DNA from 3 places in the Acerihabitans sp. genome. Region 3 is predicted to be linked to each of the others. Evidence: predicted binding sites of a transcription regulator. Region 3 holds the regulator's gene; each other region holds the start of a gene.
What was found. Region 3 encodes CRP, which controls carbon source genes, mostly activating them, when cyclic AMP is high. Its sites were predicted from a motif close to ATGTGANNNNNNTCACAT; they were not measured.
Positions count from the first base shown of each region.

Region 1 (6,474 bases), on a different contig from region 3:
GGATTTTCAAAGCGCTGCAGGATCTTGTTGATGTAGGCGGCGTGTTTCGCGGCTTCAAAACCATAGCGGTTAATCAGCACCGCGCCGCTCTCCTCCATGGCGCCTTTCACCACCTGGCGGATGGCCGGGTCGAGGATGGCGTCGCGAATGGTCTTGTGCCCGGCATGCTGGCCCAGATACGCGGTGATGGCGTGACCGGTGTTCAACGTAAACAGCTTGCGTTCGACAAAGGCCATCAGGTTATCGGTCAGCTCCATGCCGGCAATGGCCGGCGGCTCGCCGATAAACTGGGTTTTATCCACAATCCATTCGCTAAAGGTTTCCACCGTGACCGCCAGCGGATCCTGGGTACCGGCTTCGGCCGGGGGCACGATGCGATCCACGGCGGAATCGACAAAACCGACGTGCTGCGCCACCCAGGCGTGATACTGCTCGGGCAGCGCCTTTTGGACATGCTGTTTCAGCTGGCTGGTGCCGCGCACCATGTTTTCACAGGCGATGATATTCAGCGCCCGGGTATTGCCCGCATCATGGCGCGCGATCAAGCCCTTGGCGACGGTGCCGGCGATGCGTTCCAGGATCTGCGGCCCTACGGCGGTGGTCACCAGATCAACGTCGGCTATCAACGCCACCACGTCCGCGCCGGTGCTGTTGACCGCGCTGACGCCGCTCACCTTTTCCACATGGGACTGTTCGCCCACCACATGAACGTCGTATCCATGCCTGGCGTTAAGGGCGTCCAGTACCGTTTGGTTGACGTCGGCGAACACCACTTCCACCCCGGCGTCGGCCAATAGTTTGCCGATAAAGCCCCGCCCGATGTTTCCTGCTCCGAAATGTAATGCTTTCATAGATTTAACCTTGGATTCTCTTAGTTAAAAAGGGGCCAATGCAGGCCCCCTCTCAAATACAACCGTTTCCATCGCCCGCGCTGTGGTTAGGCCGTTTTGCTGCCTTTGAGCAGCTCAAGCACTTCATCTACGTCGGTGGTATTAATCAGCCGCTGGATAACCGCATCGTCGTCCAGCGCATTGGTCAGGCTGGTAATCACCTGGATGTGCTCGTTGTTGCGCGCGGCGATGCCAATCACCAGACGGGCAATATCGTCTTCTTCATCGCCGAAACGCACGCCCGCCGGATACTGGCAGAACACCACGCCGGTACGCAGCACTTTATCCTTGGCCTCGATGGTGCCATGGGGAACCGCAATGGACTCGCCCAGGTAGGTGGAGGTCAGTTTTTCACGATCCAGCATCGCTTCCACATACTCCGGCAGCACATAACCGCCGTTCACCAGTTGCTCACCGGCAAAACGGATCGCCTGTTCCTTATTATCGGCCTGCCGTCCGAGGAAGATATTGGCCGCGGTCAGGCGGAACAGGTTCTGCTCGCTGTCTTCAAAGCTATCGTCCAGAGTGGTGATGACTTTGTTCTGATTGGTTTCGGTTTTCTGCACCGCCACCAGACGCGCCACCAGGTCGGTATACAGACCGCTGTCCAGGAAGTTGGTCAGGGAGATATGCTGCGCCTGCGGTGCGTGACGCATGGCCCGCTCGGTCAGGTCGCGATGGGTAATCACCAGATCCACGTCCTCGGGCAGGCTGTTGATGGCGGTGTTGGTGACGCTGATATTGGTCAGCCCCGCTTCCTTGACTTTCTTACGCAGCACCCCGGCGCCCATGGCGCTGGAACCCATGCCGGCGTCGCAGGCCACGATGATTTTACGTACCGAAGCCAGGTCGCCGGTGGCGCCGGCGGTAACCGGCGCGGCCATGCCTTTAGACTGCGCTTTCATGTCTTTGATGCGACGGGTGGCGTCTTCCAGGTCGTCCCCTTCCTTGGCCTTCATGCTTTTCAGCAGGATCGAGGCGATAACAAAGGACACCGCAAAGGCCGCAATCACCGCGGTGATATTGGCGAAATAGGCGCCTTTAGGCGTCATGGCCAACACCGCCAGGATGGAACCCGGCGAAGCGGGGGAAACCAGGCCGCCGTGCAGCACGCTCAGGGTGAACACGCCGGTCATGCCGCCGAGGATTACCGCTATCAGCAGACGCGGGTTCATCAGCACGTAAGGGAAATAGATTTCGTGGATACCACCCAGGAAATGGATGATGGCCGCGCCGCCGGCGGATTGTTTGGCATTGCCGCGACCGAAAATCATATAGGCAATCAGCACGCCCATGCCCGGACCCGGATTGGCTTCAATCAGGAAGAAGATGGACTTGCCGGTGGCGGTAGCCTGTTGGATGCCCAACGGCGAGAAGATGCCGTGGTTGATGGCGTTATTCAGGAACAGGATTTTTGCCGGTTCGACGAAAATCGAGGCCAGCGGCAGTAAGTCGTGGCGAACCATCAGGTTAACGCCCGCCGCCAGGATATGGGACAGGATTTCAACCAGCGGCCCAATGGCCAGGAAGGCGACAATCGCCAGAATCATACCGATGATGCCGGCGGAGAAGTTGTTGACCAACATCTCGAAGCCGCTTTTGATTTTGCCGTCAACCATACGGTCGAAGCGTTTTATCGCCCAGCCGCCCAACGGACCGGCCAGCATGGCGCCGAGGAACATCGGCATATCCGCCCCGGCAATCACGCCCATGGTGGTAATGGCGCCGACCACGCCGCCGCGTTCGCCGCCGGCCAGCCGGCCGCCGGTGTAACCGATAAGCAGCGGCAGCAGGTAGGTGATCATCGGGCCGACTAATTTAGCCAGCGTCGCATTGGGTGTCCAGCCGGTGGGTATGAAAAGCGCGGTGATGATCCCCCAGGCAATAAAGGCGCCGATATTCGGCATCACCATATTGCTCAGGAAACGGCCAAAATTTTGTACTCTGACCTTGATATCCGAAGAAGACATAAAAAACACCCCTATTGATACGCGCCGGACAATAAGGGCGCGTGAAAATTGTTGCGACAGTGTTGCATTCTCTGTCGGTAGTTCTATAAGCAGCGGGACTCTACCACGCTGCGTGACGAATGCGTACCGAGTGGCATAATTGTGATAGATATCACCATGTCACCCCCCGATTACCCCCTATATAGGTGATATTCATCACATATTTCTTATGAAAAAAAACCACAATTATAGCTTCAGGCAGTTAATGGCGGATAAATTGTGATGTAGATCACTGTTGTCTGCAGAGTATTTGTTTGATAAATGTGATTTGTATCACAAATTATTTGTCACCCAGCCGTGAAGGCGGCGCGAGATCGGGCTTACCGGTTGATTTGCACGGTAAACCGCGGGATTTGCCGGCATAATCTGTAAGAAACTTACCGCGACGGTACAGGCGACTGCGCACTTCCCTCTGCGCTATTATCAGCATGATATGTTGCAAAAAAGTGACCCGAGCGGCCATCCACGGCGCGCTCGGCGTTCAATCGCTTTGCCCCTATTCCCGCTCACGTTCATTGGCAGGCCCGGCGGCGATCGGGATACCAGCGTGATTAACGCAGGGCGGCGCCGGCGGCGGTCTGCGCCTGCATCAGTTGCTGGTGCTGGCTTTGCAGCCCGGCCATCAGCTCATTGTATTGCGTCGCCTGCAGCCGGGTGGGAAACGCCACCGAGGTGGGGCCGTAGGTCACCTGGCCGCCCTGCATATTCAGGAAATTGCCCACCTGGATCAGCGTTTCCGAGAGCGTAGCCGCGCTGGTGACCACCGGCGTCACCTGCTGAGCCGGCTGGATCACCAGCTTGGTATAGGCTTGCTCATATACCGCTTTCAAATCGTCGGGCTGCTTCAGGGCGGCACGTGCGTCATCAGCCTGTTTTTTCAGCCGCTCGATTTGCGGCCCCAACAGGTTCAACGCCCCCGCGGACTGCTGCAAATCCACCCGATGGGTGAGATAATCCTGCGGCACGCGGATCTGGCTGACCTGATCCAGCACCGGCAGCAGGCTGGCGTTCACCGCCTGGGTATATTGCTGGGTAAACGTCAGCAGGATCTGGTAGTCGGCTACATAGGTGCCGAACTGTTTTTTCTGATCGTCGGTCAGCGTCGGCAGCCGCTCGCCGCCCGGCAGTACGGTGGTTTGTAAAAACGCCATAAACGCCTTGCGCTGCTCCGGCTCCTTGTCGCCGCAGGCGGTAATCTGCAGCGCCAGCATAAACAGCACTGGAATCATCAGCGCATAACGGAACTGCGCCAGTCTGTCCCTTAACATCATGTCCAACTACTCCTGTAAAATAACTCACCGGTTTCCGTGGTTCCAAAATTGCCGCGTCCTGTTTGCAGAGTAAGGATAGTCCACTTTGGGAGGAATAAATATGCTCAAGGCATTGCCAACGATCTCATTTTTTTTACAAAACTCGCGGCGCATCGAACCAATCAACCGCATCAAGCGTGAGGGAGACAAATCCGCTATTGCCATAACGGTCCGTCAGCCGTAACGCCAGTCCATAGCGCTCGGCGGAAAACCAGGCGAAGGGGAACATATTATTAGCTGAAACGGTAAATTTGTAGCACACCAGCATACCCGGATCGTTACCCGCGATGACCTCGTCAGGAGTAAGCCGCGGGAACACCAGGCAAGCCGGTGGATTAAAACCGGTTAACGGTTGGCCCAGATAGTGGCCGCTTATTTGTGTTGAGACAGGGTTCAAATACCAGTAATTAACTTGATAGGGAACGAACTGCGCGCCGCGTCCCAAAACGGCCAAGGGAAATTGACTATCAAGGCCGGTGAAGCCTGTCACCTGCTGACCATTCCAATTCTCAAACTCACGAAATATGTTGTCATCAGTAATAACGCCGGATAAGTTTTCAACGCTGCGGAATTGGCCGTTGGCAGGCGTAATTCGAACGTAATGCCGGGTTCTGGTGCCGTCTGTCCGTTCCTGAATGGGATTATTACCGGTTCTTGATTGCCAAACAATATTGGTGCGCTCGGTGCTACCCACCCCTTGCAGTACGCGGCGGTTTCGCGCCAGAGAATAGTCGATGGGATCCAGGGCGGTAATAGCCACCTGGCTGGCGAAATCCGGCGTGCCGGTTAAATTGGTCTGATAAACGCCGACCGGCGCATCGGGATTGGTCAGGCTAACCTGCGCCGCCACCTGCCTGGTCCTGGCCGGAGTGAGGGGACCGCACATCACAAAAAATGACGCCACCGCCGCATTAACATTTACCGGCAAAGACGGCTTATCGCCATTCTCGCCGGCGGGCGTGGGGGGTTCAAAATTAAACCCGTTATCCACCTGACTAAAACTCCAGACCGATTCACGCGCGGCGGGGGGTAAATCGGTGCCATCCACCATCTCATCCCCTCTGACAAAATCAAGCAGGGTACTGTGTTGCAATAACGCGCTGGAGGGGATATTGGTGATTTCCTGGTTCAAGTTGTTGACTGCATTCATGTGTATGATAACTTCGGTCTGATTAAAACCATTCCGGTAAACGAACGCTTGCGGCTCGGTAGTCCGGGTAGTGATAACCAAACGAGTAATTCTATGAATTTGCGCCCAATGGGTAAAAATGCTCATAGGTTACCTTCTCTATGCTTTTATGCTGACGAACACTCACCATTTTTTATTTTATGGTGTAAATAAGGGCATCGTAATAAATATTGATTTTACGTTATACGATTCTGGGCCGGTCAAACCATTCACCTAGATTAAATACCAATGAAACAAACCCTCGATTACCATAACGATCGGTCAGGCGTAATATGAGATTTTCCCGTTCCACATAGCGCCATTGCCAATTAAAGAGATTATAAATATTAATTTCAAATTGATAGCATACCAACCGGCCGGGGTCTGGCGTTTCGTAAACCTGGCTTTCATCAAAATGGGTGAAAAATCGGTAAAACCGGTGATCCCATGAGCTGTCGTTACGAATAACACAGTGCCCGACAAAACGGGCGTTATCCGGATGTAGATACCAGAAATTCATGCGGTAGTTTTGGTAGATGGTCGGCGAGCGGCCCAAAATGGAGATTGGGTACTCGGCCTGGAGTCCAGTAAATCCGGGTATACTCTGACCTTGCCAGGGCATATCGCCTTGATTGACATAATCGTCATTGACCACCAGCCCAGAGATATCTTCAACCCTGTGGAATTTACCGCCGATTGCGGGAGAGATAACCAGGGTATGGCGCCGGCACACCTGACCGCCGTGGTCGGTATAGGTACCGTCATATTCTGCGTAAAGCTGATAATATACCGAGCGGCTCATTACCGCCGGTTCCGTTTCACGAACGATCCGGTTTTCGGGGTAAGAATAATCAATAGGATCCAGCGCGGTAAGGGTGATATAGCTCGTGAACCCTTCCGTACCGTTAAAGCCCGTGCTGAAGACAGTAATCGGCGCCCCGGGATGGGTTAAGGTCACCTTTACGGCAAACTGCTTGGTCCTTGTGGCGGCATTGGGTCCGCGCATCACAAAGTAGGTAGCCGCCGCCGCATTCGGTAAATAGGGGCGGGCCATGGACTCCTGATTGGCATCGGGGGCCGCGGGATATCTTGCATCG
Region 1 is NZ_DASWOM010000025.1:28,806-35,279, forward strand. Features, by position in the region: gene VGC33_RS05165 (mannitol-1-phosphate 5-dehydrogenase) at 1-851, opposite strand, end outside; gene VGC33_RS05170 (PTS mannitol transporter subunit IICBA) at 938-2,860, opposite strand; gene VGC33_RS05175 (DUF3053 domain-containing protein) at 3,451-4,167, opposite strand; gene VGC33_RS05180 (hypothetical protein) at 4,304-5,485, opposite strand; gene VGC33_RS05185 (hypothetical protein) at 5,580-6,474, opposite strand, start outside.
Region 1: a site for CRP is predicted at 3,044-3,061, ahead of VGC33_RS05170 (PTS mannitol transporter subunit IICBA). Genes of this name have one in related genera too.

Region 2 (6,474 bases), on a different contig from region 3:
AACAGCGCGACAGCGTGCCGGTGCTGGGGTATTTGTTTTATGTCGGCGACAGAACTCTGACCGACCTGCCTTATCAGGCCGGTCCGGGCCGGGCGTCCCATGACTGGTACCGGCTGCGGCGCGAAACGGCCATGACCACCGAAGCCCTGGTGCGCCAGGCGGAGGCCGCGCAGGATCGTTATGGTTTCAAGGATTTCAAACTCAAGGGCGGTGTGCTGGCCGGCGCCAGCGAGATTGAGACCGTAACGGCGCTGGCCAAGCGGTTCCCGGACGCGCGCATTACCATCGACCCCAACGGCGCGTGGTCGCTTAACGAGGCCATCGATCTGTGTAAGGATATGCGCGGCGTGCTGGCCTATGCCGAGGATCCCTGCGGCGCCGAGCAGGGCTTTTCCGGGCGCGAGGTGATGGCGGAATTCAAGCGCGCCACCGGGCTGCCGGTGGCGACCAATATGATTGCCACCAACTGGCGCGAGCTTAACCACGCCGTGCAGCTTAACGCCATTGATATTCCGCTGGCCGACCCGCATTTCTGGACCCTGCGGGGCGCCATCCGCGTGGCGCAGCTGTGCGATGAATGGGGCCTGACCTGGGGCTGCCATTCCAATAACCATTTTGATATTTCGCTGGCGATGTTTATCCATGTGGGCGCCGCCGCGCCGGGCAAGCCCACCGCGCTGGATACCCATTGGATCTGGCAGGAAGGCGAGCACCTGACCAAAGAGCCGCTGCAAATCGTCGACGGGGCGATCAAACTCAACGGTAAACCGGGGCTGGGGGTGGAAATCGATATGGCGCAGCTCGAAAAACAACATGAGCTGTATAAGCACATGCCGTCCGGGGCGCGTAACGACGCGCAGGCCATGCAGTATTTGATTCCCGGCTGGACCTTTGACCGGAAACGGCCGGCCATGGTGCGCTAACATCATGATGGTGGGCGCGGCGCGCCGTGCTCACCGCCTATCGGCGGCCAAGCAGGCTGCCATGATGGAAATCAGGCTTCGTCATCCAGTTGCAGCGCGATGTAGAGCAGCAGCCGGTCGTCGAAGTTGGCCAGATCCAGGCCGGTCATCTCCGAGATGCGGTTGAGGCGGTATTCCAGGGTGTTGCGGTGGATAAACAGCGCCTTGGAGGTGGGCGTGGGCTGGACATTATGGCGAAACCAGGCGATCAGCGTGCGGCGCAGCAGGCCGTTGTTGTCCATGGCCTTGAGTTTTGCCAGCGGGCGCACCAGTTCACTGGCCTGCCAGCCGCCGCGCAGGCTGTCGAGCAATACCGGCAGCATCAGATCGGGATAAAAGTAGCGGCGCTGCTCCGGCAGCCGCTGCTTGCCCACCGACATGGTGGTGCGCGCGGTGCGCCAGGAACGGGCGATGCCGCCGGCGCCCGGGAAAAAGTTACCCAGGGCGATGCGCACCCGCAGGCGGCTGCTTTCGGTCATGCGTGAAAACAGCGTATCCACCCGCCGGCGATGTTCTTCCGCGTCCCAGCGCCCGTGGCTGTTCAGCGCGGGTTTCAGCACCACCATTTCCGTGAGCGAAACGATGGCAATCAGGTTATCGCGCTCGGGCGTGGTCAGCAGCGTTTGTAATTGCTGCAATTCCGCCATGGCGCTGTCCACGCCGAATTGGCCGCTGTCCACCTCCACCACCGCCGCAACCCGCGGCTGGTTGATATCAATGCCCAGCCGCTGGGCCCATTCGATCAGCGCCGGCGTGACTTCCTCGGCGCGGATGAGATTCAGCACCAGCTCCTCGCGCAGGCGGCTGTCCTGCGCCAGCATATGCAGCAAACGCGCCTGCTCCAGCATCATCTCCGCCGTCATGCAGACCAGTTCGCCAAATTGCCGCAGCTGGCTGGGGTTGCCGGTCAGGCCGATAACGCCGACGATATTGCCGTCGATTTTCAGCGGCAGGTTGATACCGGGCCGCACGCCGTGCAAATGCCGGGCCACGCCGTCGTCAATATCCACCACCCGGGCCTGGGACAAGGCTAGCAAGGCGCCTTCATGCAGCTCGCCGACGCGTTCTTCGTCGCCACTGCCGATAATCCGGCCACGCGCATCCATCACGTTGATGTTACTGTCGATAATCTGCATCGTTCTTGCCACAATTTCTTGCGCCAATTTCGCATCAAGATGATACGTTGCCATCCCCGCCTCGGTTGTGTTAAGCCCTTTGCCCTATTATACCCGCTGCTGGGCGCTCATACATTGTGCAATGGCACAAAGCGTGATCTTACTCACTTATTTTGTGCGGGATATCACATTCTTCCGGGAAATCGGGGGTGGGCATGGCCCACATCCCTGTGAGCCGCGCCGATGGCAAAGGACTACTGCGCCAGCAGGTAAAGCGAGGTGTCGCCGCGTTTGACGTTTAATGCCAGTACCGGCGGTTTGGTATCGAGGATTTTCCGCAGTTCGCCGATATTCTGCACCGGCTGCTGGTTAACACCCAGAATAATATCGCCTTTCTTCAGGCCGACTTTCGCCGCGGTGCTGCCCGCCTTGACATTGTCCACCTTAACGCCCTTCTGGCCGCCGGTGTCCAGGTTGCTGAGCTCCGCCCCTTCGATGCCGGTAAAGACATTGCCGGAATCAAGCTGCGGCTGCGAGCTCTGCTCGAGGATCACCTCGACGTTCACCGGCTTGCCGTCGCGCAGCAGGCCAAGCTGGACCTTGGTGCCGACCGGCTGCGAACTGACATCCGCGCGGAATGCGGCGAAGCTGTTTATCGGCCGGCCGTTCATGGTGACAATGACGTCGCCGGCTTTCACCCCGGCCTTCTCGGCGGCGGATTTAGGCAACACCTGGCTGACAAAGGCGCCGCGCTGGGCGTCGACTTTCATCGCCTTGGCCAGCTCCGAGTTGAGTTCGGTGCCAAGGATGCCGATTTCGCCACGCCTGACCTGGCCGTATTCCACCAGCTGCGCCGTCAGGTTTTTCACCATATTGCTGGGTATGGCGAAACCGATGCCGATATTGCCGCCGTCCGGGGCCAATATGGCGGTATTGATGCCAATCAGCTCACCGTTAAGGTTAACCAACGCGCCGCCTGAGTTGCCGCGGTTGATGGCGGCGTCGGTCTGGATAAAGTTTTCATAGTTTTCGATATTCAGCCCGCTGCGCCCCAGCGCGGACACGATGCCCGAGGTGGCGGTTTCCCCCAGCCCGTAGGGATTGCCGATGGCCACGGTGTAGTCGCCGACCCGCAGCTGGTCCGAATCGGCCATTTTAATGGCGGTCAGGTTTTTAAACTCGATCAGTTGCACCAGGGCCAGATCGGAGCGGGGATCGCGGCCGATGATCTTGGCGTCGAACCTGCGCCCGTCATACAGCTGTACCTGGATTTTTGTGGCGTCGTTAACCACATGGTTGTTGGTGACCACATAGCCTTTCTGGGCATCAATAATCACGCCCGCCCCCAGCGCCATGAACTTCTCCTTGGCCGGCGGGGTATTGCCGTCGCCTTCAGCGCCGCCGCCCTCACCGCCGCCCTGGCACAAAGGCGACGCCTGGAAGGGCGAACCCTCCTGGCACAGCGGGGAGTCCTGGCCGAAGAACTGCTGTAACTGATCCGGCACGCGCGCCGAACTGACGGCGGCGCTGCCTTCAACACTGATGCTGACCACCGAGGGCATCACTTTTTCCAGCATCGGCGCCAGGCTGGGAAGCTGCTGGTTGGTCGAGGCGGTTTCCGCCGCGACCGACGAAAGCGGCGCCAGCGCCACACCCAGACACAATGCCAGCGCACTCAGGACCAAAGGAGTTTTTTTCATTTAACATTATCTCAACTGTAAGAATCAGGTAATGATGCGGACCCATAGCTGTGGTCGTATCTGTGAGATTAATCAAATAACCCGAAGTTCATTTGCAAAAAAACCATAATAGTAAAAAAGTGTTGGACTTATTTACAAAAGCTGCGTTATCCGTCTTTTACTCCGCCGCCATTAAACGTCGATATTCGTCCCAGGCATACAGGTCGGTCATGCCACTAATATAGTCCTGAATTAATCTCGCCCGATAATAAAATTCCATCATGGGCTGCTGGCGCGGTGGATAGCGATTTAATTGCGCTACCGCTTCACCATAAGCCAGGCGATGTTTGGTGGAAAGTTTATGAAACAGGCGGGTGGGGATCATGTAATCCCGGTGGTAATCCTGCGCCGCCAGCTCGCGAAACGCCGCCAGCGGCATTTCCAGCAAGGGATTGTAGATTTCAAGCAGGCCGCTGATGACCCGGTAGCCCTGTAATTCCAGCTGTTCCACCTCCGGATGGTTGAACACGTGTTTAAAGGCCACGCCTTTGAATATTTTCAATAACCGGTAAGCCGGGCTGGAGTCCTCCAGCAGCGCCTGGTTAAAACAGCCTTCGAATATCGGCGACAGATTGTCGAGAAACCGCTTCGCCGCATGGGGCACCAGACGCGCCACGGTATTTACCCGTAAATACATAAAAAACTGATCGCCGCTGCGCAGTCCCTGGTTGCGCATTATCTTATCAAACGCCTGGCCGACCACTTTTTCAAATAAATCGCCTTTATCCACCCTGCCCCATTCTTGTTGCAGGTAGTTATAAAGCTGCTCGACGGTAAAGATCTTTTTTTCCACCGCATCTTCCAGATCGGCGATGCAGTAGGAAATATCGTCGGCGGCTTCCATGATGTAGGTCAGCGGAAAGCGATGGAATTCCCCCAGCGCCAGCTGCTCGCGCAACGCTTTGACATACTCTTCCTCGGCCAGGTAGTAGCCCGGTTTTTTCATCAGGTAGCTAAACTCGGCCGGTATCGCGCCGCGCCAATAGGCCGGACGGGTGTATTTGAGGATACAGCCCACCTGGGCATAAGTCAGGTTGAGCTTCAGCAGGCTATGCACCATGCGGATGGCCTGGGCATTGCCTTCGAAATGACACAGATCGAGCCGGATACGGCTGCGCAGCGCGTTATCGTCGTTCTCGCCGGCGCGCAGGCGCAGCACCTCCACCCGGCAACGATCGTTGCCCTGGGCCTCGTTGCCCAGGCCGGCGATGTCCAGACGCTGGCCGAACCAGTCGTTGATGGCCGCCTCGCCGAAATGGCCGAACGGAGGATTGCCGATATCATGCATCAGGCAGGCCATTTCCACGATGCTTTCAAACGGCGCCTCCAGCAGTTCCAGCCCCAGCGGCGCGATGCGCTGCTCGCGCTTGAGCTGGTGAAAGACCTCTTTGACGATATGCCGCCCGACCTGCTGCACCTCCATGGAGTGGGTCAGCCTGGAGCGCACCGCCGCGTTGCGCTCCAGGGGAAAAACCTGGGTTTTTTGCTGCAGGCGGCGAATGGCGGCGGAATTGATAATCCGCCCGCGATCGCTTTCAAACTGGCGGATGACGCTATATTCATCCTCGGCGACGATGGGCTGACTAAACGGGCGCTGAAAACTGAGCTTCTTGCTAAAGTCGATTACGGACATCATGTTCCCCGGGATGATTTCTTATACCGTGATACCCATACCCGCCGCTAAATGCAACAGCGGCGGTCATTATTTCCGGGCCGCAGCCGTGATAGAATGGCGGCGCCGGTTAAACGGCCAGTTTACTATTCACTATTTATTATCAACTGTTTCTCAACCAGAAGGACAACCAGATGAGAGTTGGCATTATCGGCGCGATGGAACAGGAAGTGTCGCTGCTGCGCGACCAGATGGATAGTCGCACCACCTGGCGGCAGGCGGGATGCGAAATTTACAGCGGCCGGCTCCATGGCGTCGAGGTGGCGTTGGTGAAATCCGGTATCGGCAAGGTTTCAGCCGCGCTGGGCGCCACGCTGCTACTGGATCATTTTCATCCCGATAACGTGATCAATACCGGCTCCGCGGGCGGCCTGGCCTCATCCCTAAGCGTCGGGGATATCGTCGTCTCCACCGAAGTCCGTTATCACGATGTGGATGTTACCGCCTTCGGTTACGAGCCGGGACAAATGGCGCAGTGCCCGGCGGCCTTCGCGGCGGACGCGGCCCTGATCGCCCTGGCGGAAAGCTGCATCGGCCGGTTGGATCAGCACGCCGTGCGCGGCCTGGTGGTCAGCGGGGATGCGTTTATCAACGGCGCGGAGCCGCTGAACCGTATCCGCGCCCTGTTCCCCCAGGCCGTTGCGGTGGAAATGGAGGCCACGGCCATTGCCCATGTGTGCCATCAGTTCGCGGTGCCCTTCGTGGTGGTGCGCGCTATTTCCGATGTGGCGGACCAGGCGTCCCATCTGAGCTTCGACGAGTTTTTGACTGTGGCGGCCGAACAGTCCAGCCGTGTGGTGGCGGCCATGCTGCAAAGCCTGGCCGGACAGCGGCAGTAATGTCGACCCGCAGGGCGGCGCGGGGATGGCTGTTGCTGCTGGCGCTGTTTACCGCCCCGCCGGCCTGGGCGGTCCACCGGGTGGTCAGCCTGGCGCCCCATGCCACCGAAATGGCCTATGCCGCGGGCATGGGCGAGGTGATGGTGG
Region 2 is NZ_DASWOM010000114.1:15,887-22,360, reverse strand. Features, by position in the region: gene VGC33_RS19150 (enolase C-terminal domain-like protein) at 1-923, shown strand, start outside; gene VGC33_RS19145 (CdaR family transcriptional regulator) at 995-2,152, opposite strand; gene degP (serine endoprotease DegP) at 2,332-3,777, opposite strand; gene dgt (dGTPase) at 3,935-5,449, opposite strand; gene mtnN (5'-methylthioadenosine/S-adenosylhomocysteine nucleosidase) at 5,623-6,327, shown strand; gene btuF (vitamin B12 ABC transporter substrate-binding protein BtuF) at 6,327-6,474, shown strand, end outside.
Region 2: a site for CRP is predicted at 2,251-2,268, ahead of VGC33_RS19145 (CdaR family transcriptional regulator). Genes of this name have one in related genera too.

Region 3 (6,474 bases):
AGCCAGGATCAGTTGCAGCAGCCGGTGCGGGATTTTTCCGGCGGCTGGCGCATGCGCCTTAACCTGGCGCAGGCGCTGATTTGCCGCTCCGATTTGCTGCTGCTTGATGAGCCGACCAACCATCTGGATCTGGACGCGGTAATCTGGCTGGAAAAATGGCTGAAGAATTATAGCGGTACGCTTATCCTGATTTCCCACGATCGGGACTTTCTGGATCCTATCGTAAATAAAATTCTGCATATTGAACAGCAGACGTTGAATGAATATACCGGCAACTACTCGTCTTTCGAGCAGCAACGGGTGACCAAACTGGCGCAGCAGCAATCGCTGTTCCAGCACCAGCAGGAAAAAGTGGCCCATTTGCAGCATTATATCGACCGTTTCCGCGCCCAGGCCACCAAGGCCAAGCAGGCGCAGAGCCGGATCAAGATGCTCGAGCGGATGGAGCTGATTGCCCCGGCCCATGTGGATAATCCTTTCCAGTTCAAGTTCCGGATTCCCGAAAGCCTGCCAAGCCCCCTGCTCAGCATGGAGAAAGTCAGCGCCGGGTATGGCGATCGCATTATCCTTAATTCGATTAAGCTTAACCTGGTGCCCGGTTCGCGCATCGGCCTGCTCGGGCGCAACGGCGCCGGCAAGTCGACGCTTATCAAGCTGCTGGCCGGCACCCTCGAGCCTCAGTCCGGCGCCATCGGCCTGGCGAAAGGCATCAAGCTGGGTTATTTCGCCCAGCATCAGCTGGAGTTTCTGCGCGCCGACGAATCGCCGTTGGCGCATATGATGCGTCTGGCGCCGCAGGAGTACGAGCAGGCGCTGCGCGACTATCTGGGCGGTTTTGGTTTCCGTGGCGATAAAGTAACCGAGCCGACCGCGCGGTTTTCCGGCGGCGAGAAGGCCAGGCTGGTGCTGGCGCTGATTGTCTGGCAGCGCCCCAACCTGCTGCTGCTTGATGAGCCGACCAACCATCTGGATCTGGATATGCGCCAGGCGTTGACCGAGGCGCTGATCGATTTTGACGGTGCGCTGGTGGTGGTTTCCCATGATCGCCATTTACTGCGCTCTACCACCGATGAGTTTTACCTGGTGCATGACGGACGGGTCGAGTCGTTTGACGGCGATGTGGAGGACTACCAGCAATGGCTGGTGGATCAGCAGCGCCAGACCACGGCGCAGGACGGCAACGACACGGAAAACCCGGTGCCGCAGGGCAATAACGCCCAGGCCAGAAAGGACCAGAAGCGGCGCGAGGCGGATTTTCGTAATCAAACCCAGCCGTTGCGCAAATCCATCAGCCGTTATGAACAGCAGATGGAATCCCTGGGCGTGGAACTGGAGGGCATCGAAGCCGGACTGGCCGATGCGGCGCTGTATGATATCAGCCGAAAGGCGGATCTGGCCCAAACCCTACAGCGGCAGGCCAAGGTGAAATCGCAGTTGGAAGACGCCGAAACGGCGTGGCTGGATGCCCAGGAACAGCTGGAAACCCTGACCCGGGCCTTTGAGGCGCAATAGCCGCGCGTCAGCGCCAGATCAGCAGGACGCAGGCCGCCGTCAGCAGGCCCATGGCGACATTGAAGATGACCCAGGCGCGTTGGCTGCGCAGCAGCCGGCCGATAAGGGAGCCGAAGCCGAGCCAGATTACGCCGGAGACGATATTGACGCTGACGATGCCGATGCTGATGGCGCCGACGGAGGTGATATAGGCGCCGCCGCTCAGGCTGAAGCTGGCCACCGCGCCCAGCGCCATCAGCCAGGCCTTTGGATTGAGGAACTGCAGCAGTCCGCCCTGATAGAAGGGAATGGGCTTGGGCGGCGGCGCGTCGGTTTCCAGCTTTTCATAAGCGGCGGTGGCGATTTTCCAGGCCAGCCACAGCAGGTACAGGCTGCCCGCCACCTTCAGCATAAAATGCAGGGACGGGTAGAGCGTGATGAGGCCGCCGATACCGAAGGCCACCAGCAGCAGGATGCACTGCATGCCGAGCATGATGCCGATCATCAGCGGCATTGAACGCCAGAAGCCGAAGTTGGCGCCCGAGGCGGTGAGCAGCATATTATTGGGACCGGGGGTAATGGCGGCCACCCAGAGAAACCCCAGCATTGACAGAAAAAGACTCAGTTCCACGTTTTGGCGGCGCTCCGGTAAAATGACGGGTATGAAACTACCAGTGCCAACGGGGATGCACAAGGCATAACGGGTGAAATTTCCTCAACACCTTGATTTATTGACCATCAGGACACAACATCGTGATTATTCCCTGGGAACAAATCGATCCTGACACCCTCTATAACCTGATCGAATCCTTTGTTCTGCGTGAAGGCACCGATTACGGCGAGCAGGAAAAATCCCTGGCGCAGAAGGTCGAGGATGTAAAACGGCAGCTGAAAAGCGGCGAGGCGGTAGTGGTCTGGTCGGAGCTGCATGAAAATATTAATATCATGCCGCGCGGACGGTTTCACGGTCACGCCGACGAGACGCCGGGTGAATAGCAAAGCCCCTGGCCCCTGGGCGCTAAATATGCTAACACTCACTGCTGGGCCTTGATGCCGGTCGCACGTCTTCACGCCGCATTTCAACCAAGCGTAGGGTTACCATGTCGACAAAACACCCCATTATTGCCGTTACCGGTTCCAGCGGTGCGGGCACCACCACCACCAGCCTGGCGTTTCGTAAAATATTCCAGCAGTTGGATATCCACGCCGCCGAGCTCGAAGGCGATAGCTTTCATTATTTTACGCGGCCGGAAATGGATATGGCGATCCGTAAGGCGCGGGATCTAGGACGCCATATCAGCTATTTTGGTCCGGAAGCCAATGATTTTGGCCTGTTGGAACATACGTTCCGTCAATATGGCGAATCCGGTCACGGCCAGTCGCGCAGGTATTTGCATACCTATGACGAGGCGGTGCCCTATAACCAGATACCCGGCACGTTTACCCCCTGGCAAGCGTTGCCGGAACCGACGGATGTGTTATTTTACGAGGGATTGCACGGCGGGGTGGTGACCGATAGCCAGGATGTGGCGCAGCATGTGGATTTGCTGGTGGGGGTGGTGCCTATCGTCAACCTGGAGTGGATTCAAAAGCTGGTGCGCGATACCGGCGAGCGGGGGCATTCGCGCGAGGCGGTAATGGATTCGGTGGTGCGGTCGATGGAGGATTATATTAACTACATCACACCGCAGTTTTCCCGTACCCATATTAATTTCCAGCGCGTGCCGACCGTCGATACGTCGAATCCTTTCGCCGCCAAGGCGATTCCCTCGCTTGACGAAAGTTTTGTCGTTATTCATTTCCGTAGCCTGGCGCATATCGACCTGCCCTACCTGCTGGCGATGCTGCAAGGCTCCTTTATTTCCAATATCAATACGCTGGTGGCGCCCGGCGGCAAGATGGGGCTGGCGATGGAGCTGATTATGGGGCCGCTGGTGCAGCGGTTGCTGGAAGGAAAGGAAATTAAGTAAACACGAGGCCGCGGGCGGGAAAACCACGCCCGATTCGGCCCCATTGGCACACTCTCCCTTAACACGCGGGTTTGAGTGTGGTGTTGGCGGGCCGGTTAGGCGGCGGGGGCGTGGCGTTCGTCGCGCACTTCAAAGCTGTGGGTCACGTTTACCGACGCGCCGAGCATCAGGGAAACGGAGCAGTATTTTTCCGCCGATAGGGTCACCGCCCGTTCCACCGCCTTGTCGGTTAGCCCGGTGCCGGTCACGATAAAGTGCAGATTGATATGGGTAAACAGGCGCGGCGCCTCGTCGCGGCGTTCAGAAGTGAGCTTGACCTCGCAATCGCGCACATCCTGCCGCGCCTTGTGTAGAATGGACACCACGTCAATGGCGCTGCAGCCGCCGACCGACATCAGTACCATTTCCATTGGGCTGGGCGCTTTTTCCCCTGCGTTCCCATCCATTAAAACCTGGTGGCCCGAGGCGGATTCGCCCATAAAAGATAACCCTTCTACCCATTTTACCCGTGCCTGCATTATGATGACTCCTGATATAAAACTTTCCAGCAGACTACATTTTTGTAGGAAAACTGGCAATGTTACTGAACATACTTCATGCTGAAGCAAGACAACAGAAGACACTGCATCAAACCTATGCTAAAAACAAGGCTGGATCGGGCTCATGATAATTAAAGGGCAAGAGATCGATCGGAACATCAAAATACCAGACCCTAATAAGTTCCCTTGCGCCGCTCCGTTTAAACGCGGACACAGAGTGAATAATACAAGCGCCGTAACAGGGAATACGATGTCCCGAACCTGGGATAGCGATGACAAAAGAGGATAACAGCGAATGGTTCTCGGCAAACCGCAAACAGACCCGACTCTCGAATGGTTCCTGTCTCATTGCCATATTCATAAGTATCCATCGAAGAGTACACTTATACATCAGGGTGAAAAGGCTGAAACGCTTTACTACATCGTTAAGGGCGCCGTGGCGGTGCTGATTAAGGATGAAGAAGGCAAAGAGATGATTCTTTCCTATCTTAACCAAGGAGATTTCATCGGCGAGCTCGGCTTATTCGAGGAAGGTCAGGAACGCAGCGCCTGGGTGCGGGCGAAAACCGCCTGTGAAGTCGCCGAGATTTCATATAAAAAATTCCGGCAGCTGATCCAGGTAAATCCGGATATCCTGATGCGCCTGTCGGCGCAGATGGCCAGCCGTTTACAGGTCACCTCGGAAAAAGTCGGTAACCTGGCATTCCTGGACGTGACCGGGCGCATCGCGCAGACCCTGTTGAATCTGGCGAAACAGCCCGACGCAATGACCCATCCCGACGGTATGCAAATCAAGATTACCCGTCAGGAAATCGGCCAAATCGTCGGCTGTTCCCGTGAAACGGTGGGACGTATTCTTAAAATGCTGGAAGACCAAAACCTGATATCCGCGCACGGTAAAACCATTGTCGTTTACGGCACGCGCTGATAGCCCCGTTAGACAGGCGTGGTGCTCCGTACCACGCTTTTTTTGCTGACAGTATGTGGCGCCGGTTAATCTACCACCCCGAAGTCAATTATGCCCTGCGGCAGACCATCGTGTTATGCCTGCCGGTGGCCGTCGGCCTGTTATTCGGCAGCCTGCAAAACGGCCTGCTGTTTTCACTGGTTCCCGCCTGCTGCAATATCGCCGGCCTCGATACCCTGCATAAACGCTTTTTTAAACGCCTGGCGGTGGGCGGTTCGCTGTTCGCCCTGAGTAGCGTGCTGATCCAGGTGCTGTTGGCCGTGCCGGTGCCCTTACCCCTGGTGCTGTTCGGCCTGGCGCTGCTGTTCGGCGTCACCGGTGAAATCAGCCCGTTGCATGGTCGTTTGCTGCCCGCCGCGCTTATCGCCGCCATCTTTACCCTGGGCCTGTCCGGCAATGTGCCGCCCGCCGTGCCGCCGCTGCTGTATATTGCCGGCACCGCCTGGTACGGCCTGTTTAACGCCCTGTGGTTCCGGCTATGGAAAGAGCAGCCGATGAGGGAATCGCTCAGTCTGCTATATCGGGAGCTGGCGGATTATATCGAGGCGAAATACAGCCTGCTGACTCAGCATACCGATCCGGAAACCGCCCTGCCGCCGCTGTTTGCCCGTCAGCAGTCGGTGATCGATCTAATAGCCCAGGTGTACCAGCAGCTGTATATGCTGTCGGCTAGCAACCAATTGCAATACAAACGCCTGTTGCGTTCTTTCCAGGTGGCGCTGGATTTGCAAGAGCATATCGCCGTGAGCCTGCACCAGCCTGACGAAGTCCAAAAACTGGTGGAACAAAGCCACGCCGAGGCGGTGATCCGTTATAACGCCCGCATGATTGCCACGCGGCTGAGGGTGCTGGCGGATGATATTTTATATCACCGTCAGCCAGGGCGTTTTAACATGGTTACCGCGCTGTCGGCGCTGGAAAAAATTGCCGAGCGCCACCCGGATAATCCGGTCGGGCAGTTTTGCTATTACCACTTCAGCCGTATCGCCAGGCTGTTGCGCACCCAGCGCCCGCTCTACCGCCGCGACCTGATGGCCGACAACCAGCAGAGGCTGTCTTTTTGGCATGCGCTGGTCAGCTACTGTTCCCTTAAATCCATGGCGCTGCGCAGCGCGGCAAGGCTTGGGATTATGTTGGCCATCGGCGGCAGCCTGGGGCTGGTATTGGATTTACCCAAACCCTACTGGATTTTAATGACGGTGATGTTCGTCAGCCAAAACGGCTATAACGCCACCAGGGTGCGTATCCAGCATCGGGCGCTGGGCACGCTGGCCGGGCTGGTGATTGCCGCCGGCACGCTGCGGCTCAGGCTGGACGACGGCACGGTGTTGCTGTGCATGCTGGCGCTGACGCTGGCGTCTTATCTGGTGTTGCGTAAAAACTATGGCCTGGCGATGACCGGCATGACGGTAACCGCGGTGTATACGCTGCAGTTGCTGTCGCTGAACGGCGCGCATTTCCTGGTGCCCAGGCTGGTGGATACGCTTATCGGCTGTTTGCTGGCGTT
Region 3 is NZ_DASWOM010000015.1:18,453-24,926, reverse strand. Features, by position in the region: gene VGC33_RS02335 (ABC transporter ATP-binding protein) at 1-1,512, shown strand, start outside; gene VGC33_RS02330 (LysE family translocator) at 1,520-2,122, opposite strand; gene VGC33_RS02325 (YheU family protein) at 2,245-2,487, shown strand; gene VGC33_RS02320 (phosphoribulokinase) at 2,592-3,461, shown strand; gene VGC33_RS02315 (OsmC family protein) at 3,557-3,979, opposite strand; gene crp (cAMP-activated global transcriptional regulator CRP) at 4,296-4,928, shown strand; gene VGC33_RS02305 (YccS/YhfK family putative transporter) at 4,982-6,474, shown strand, end outside.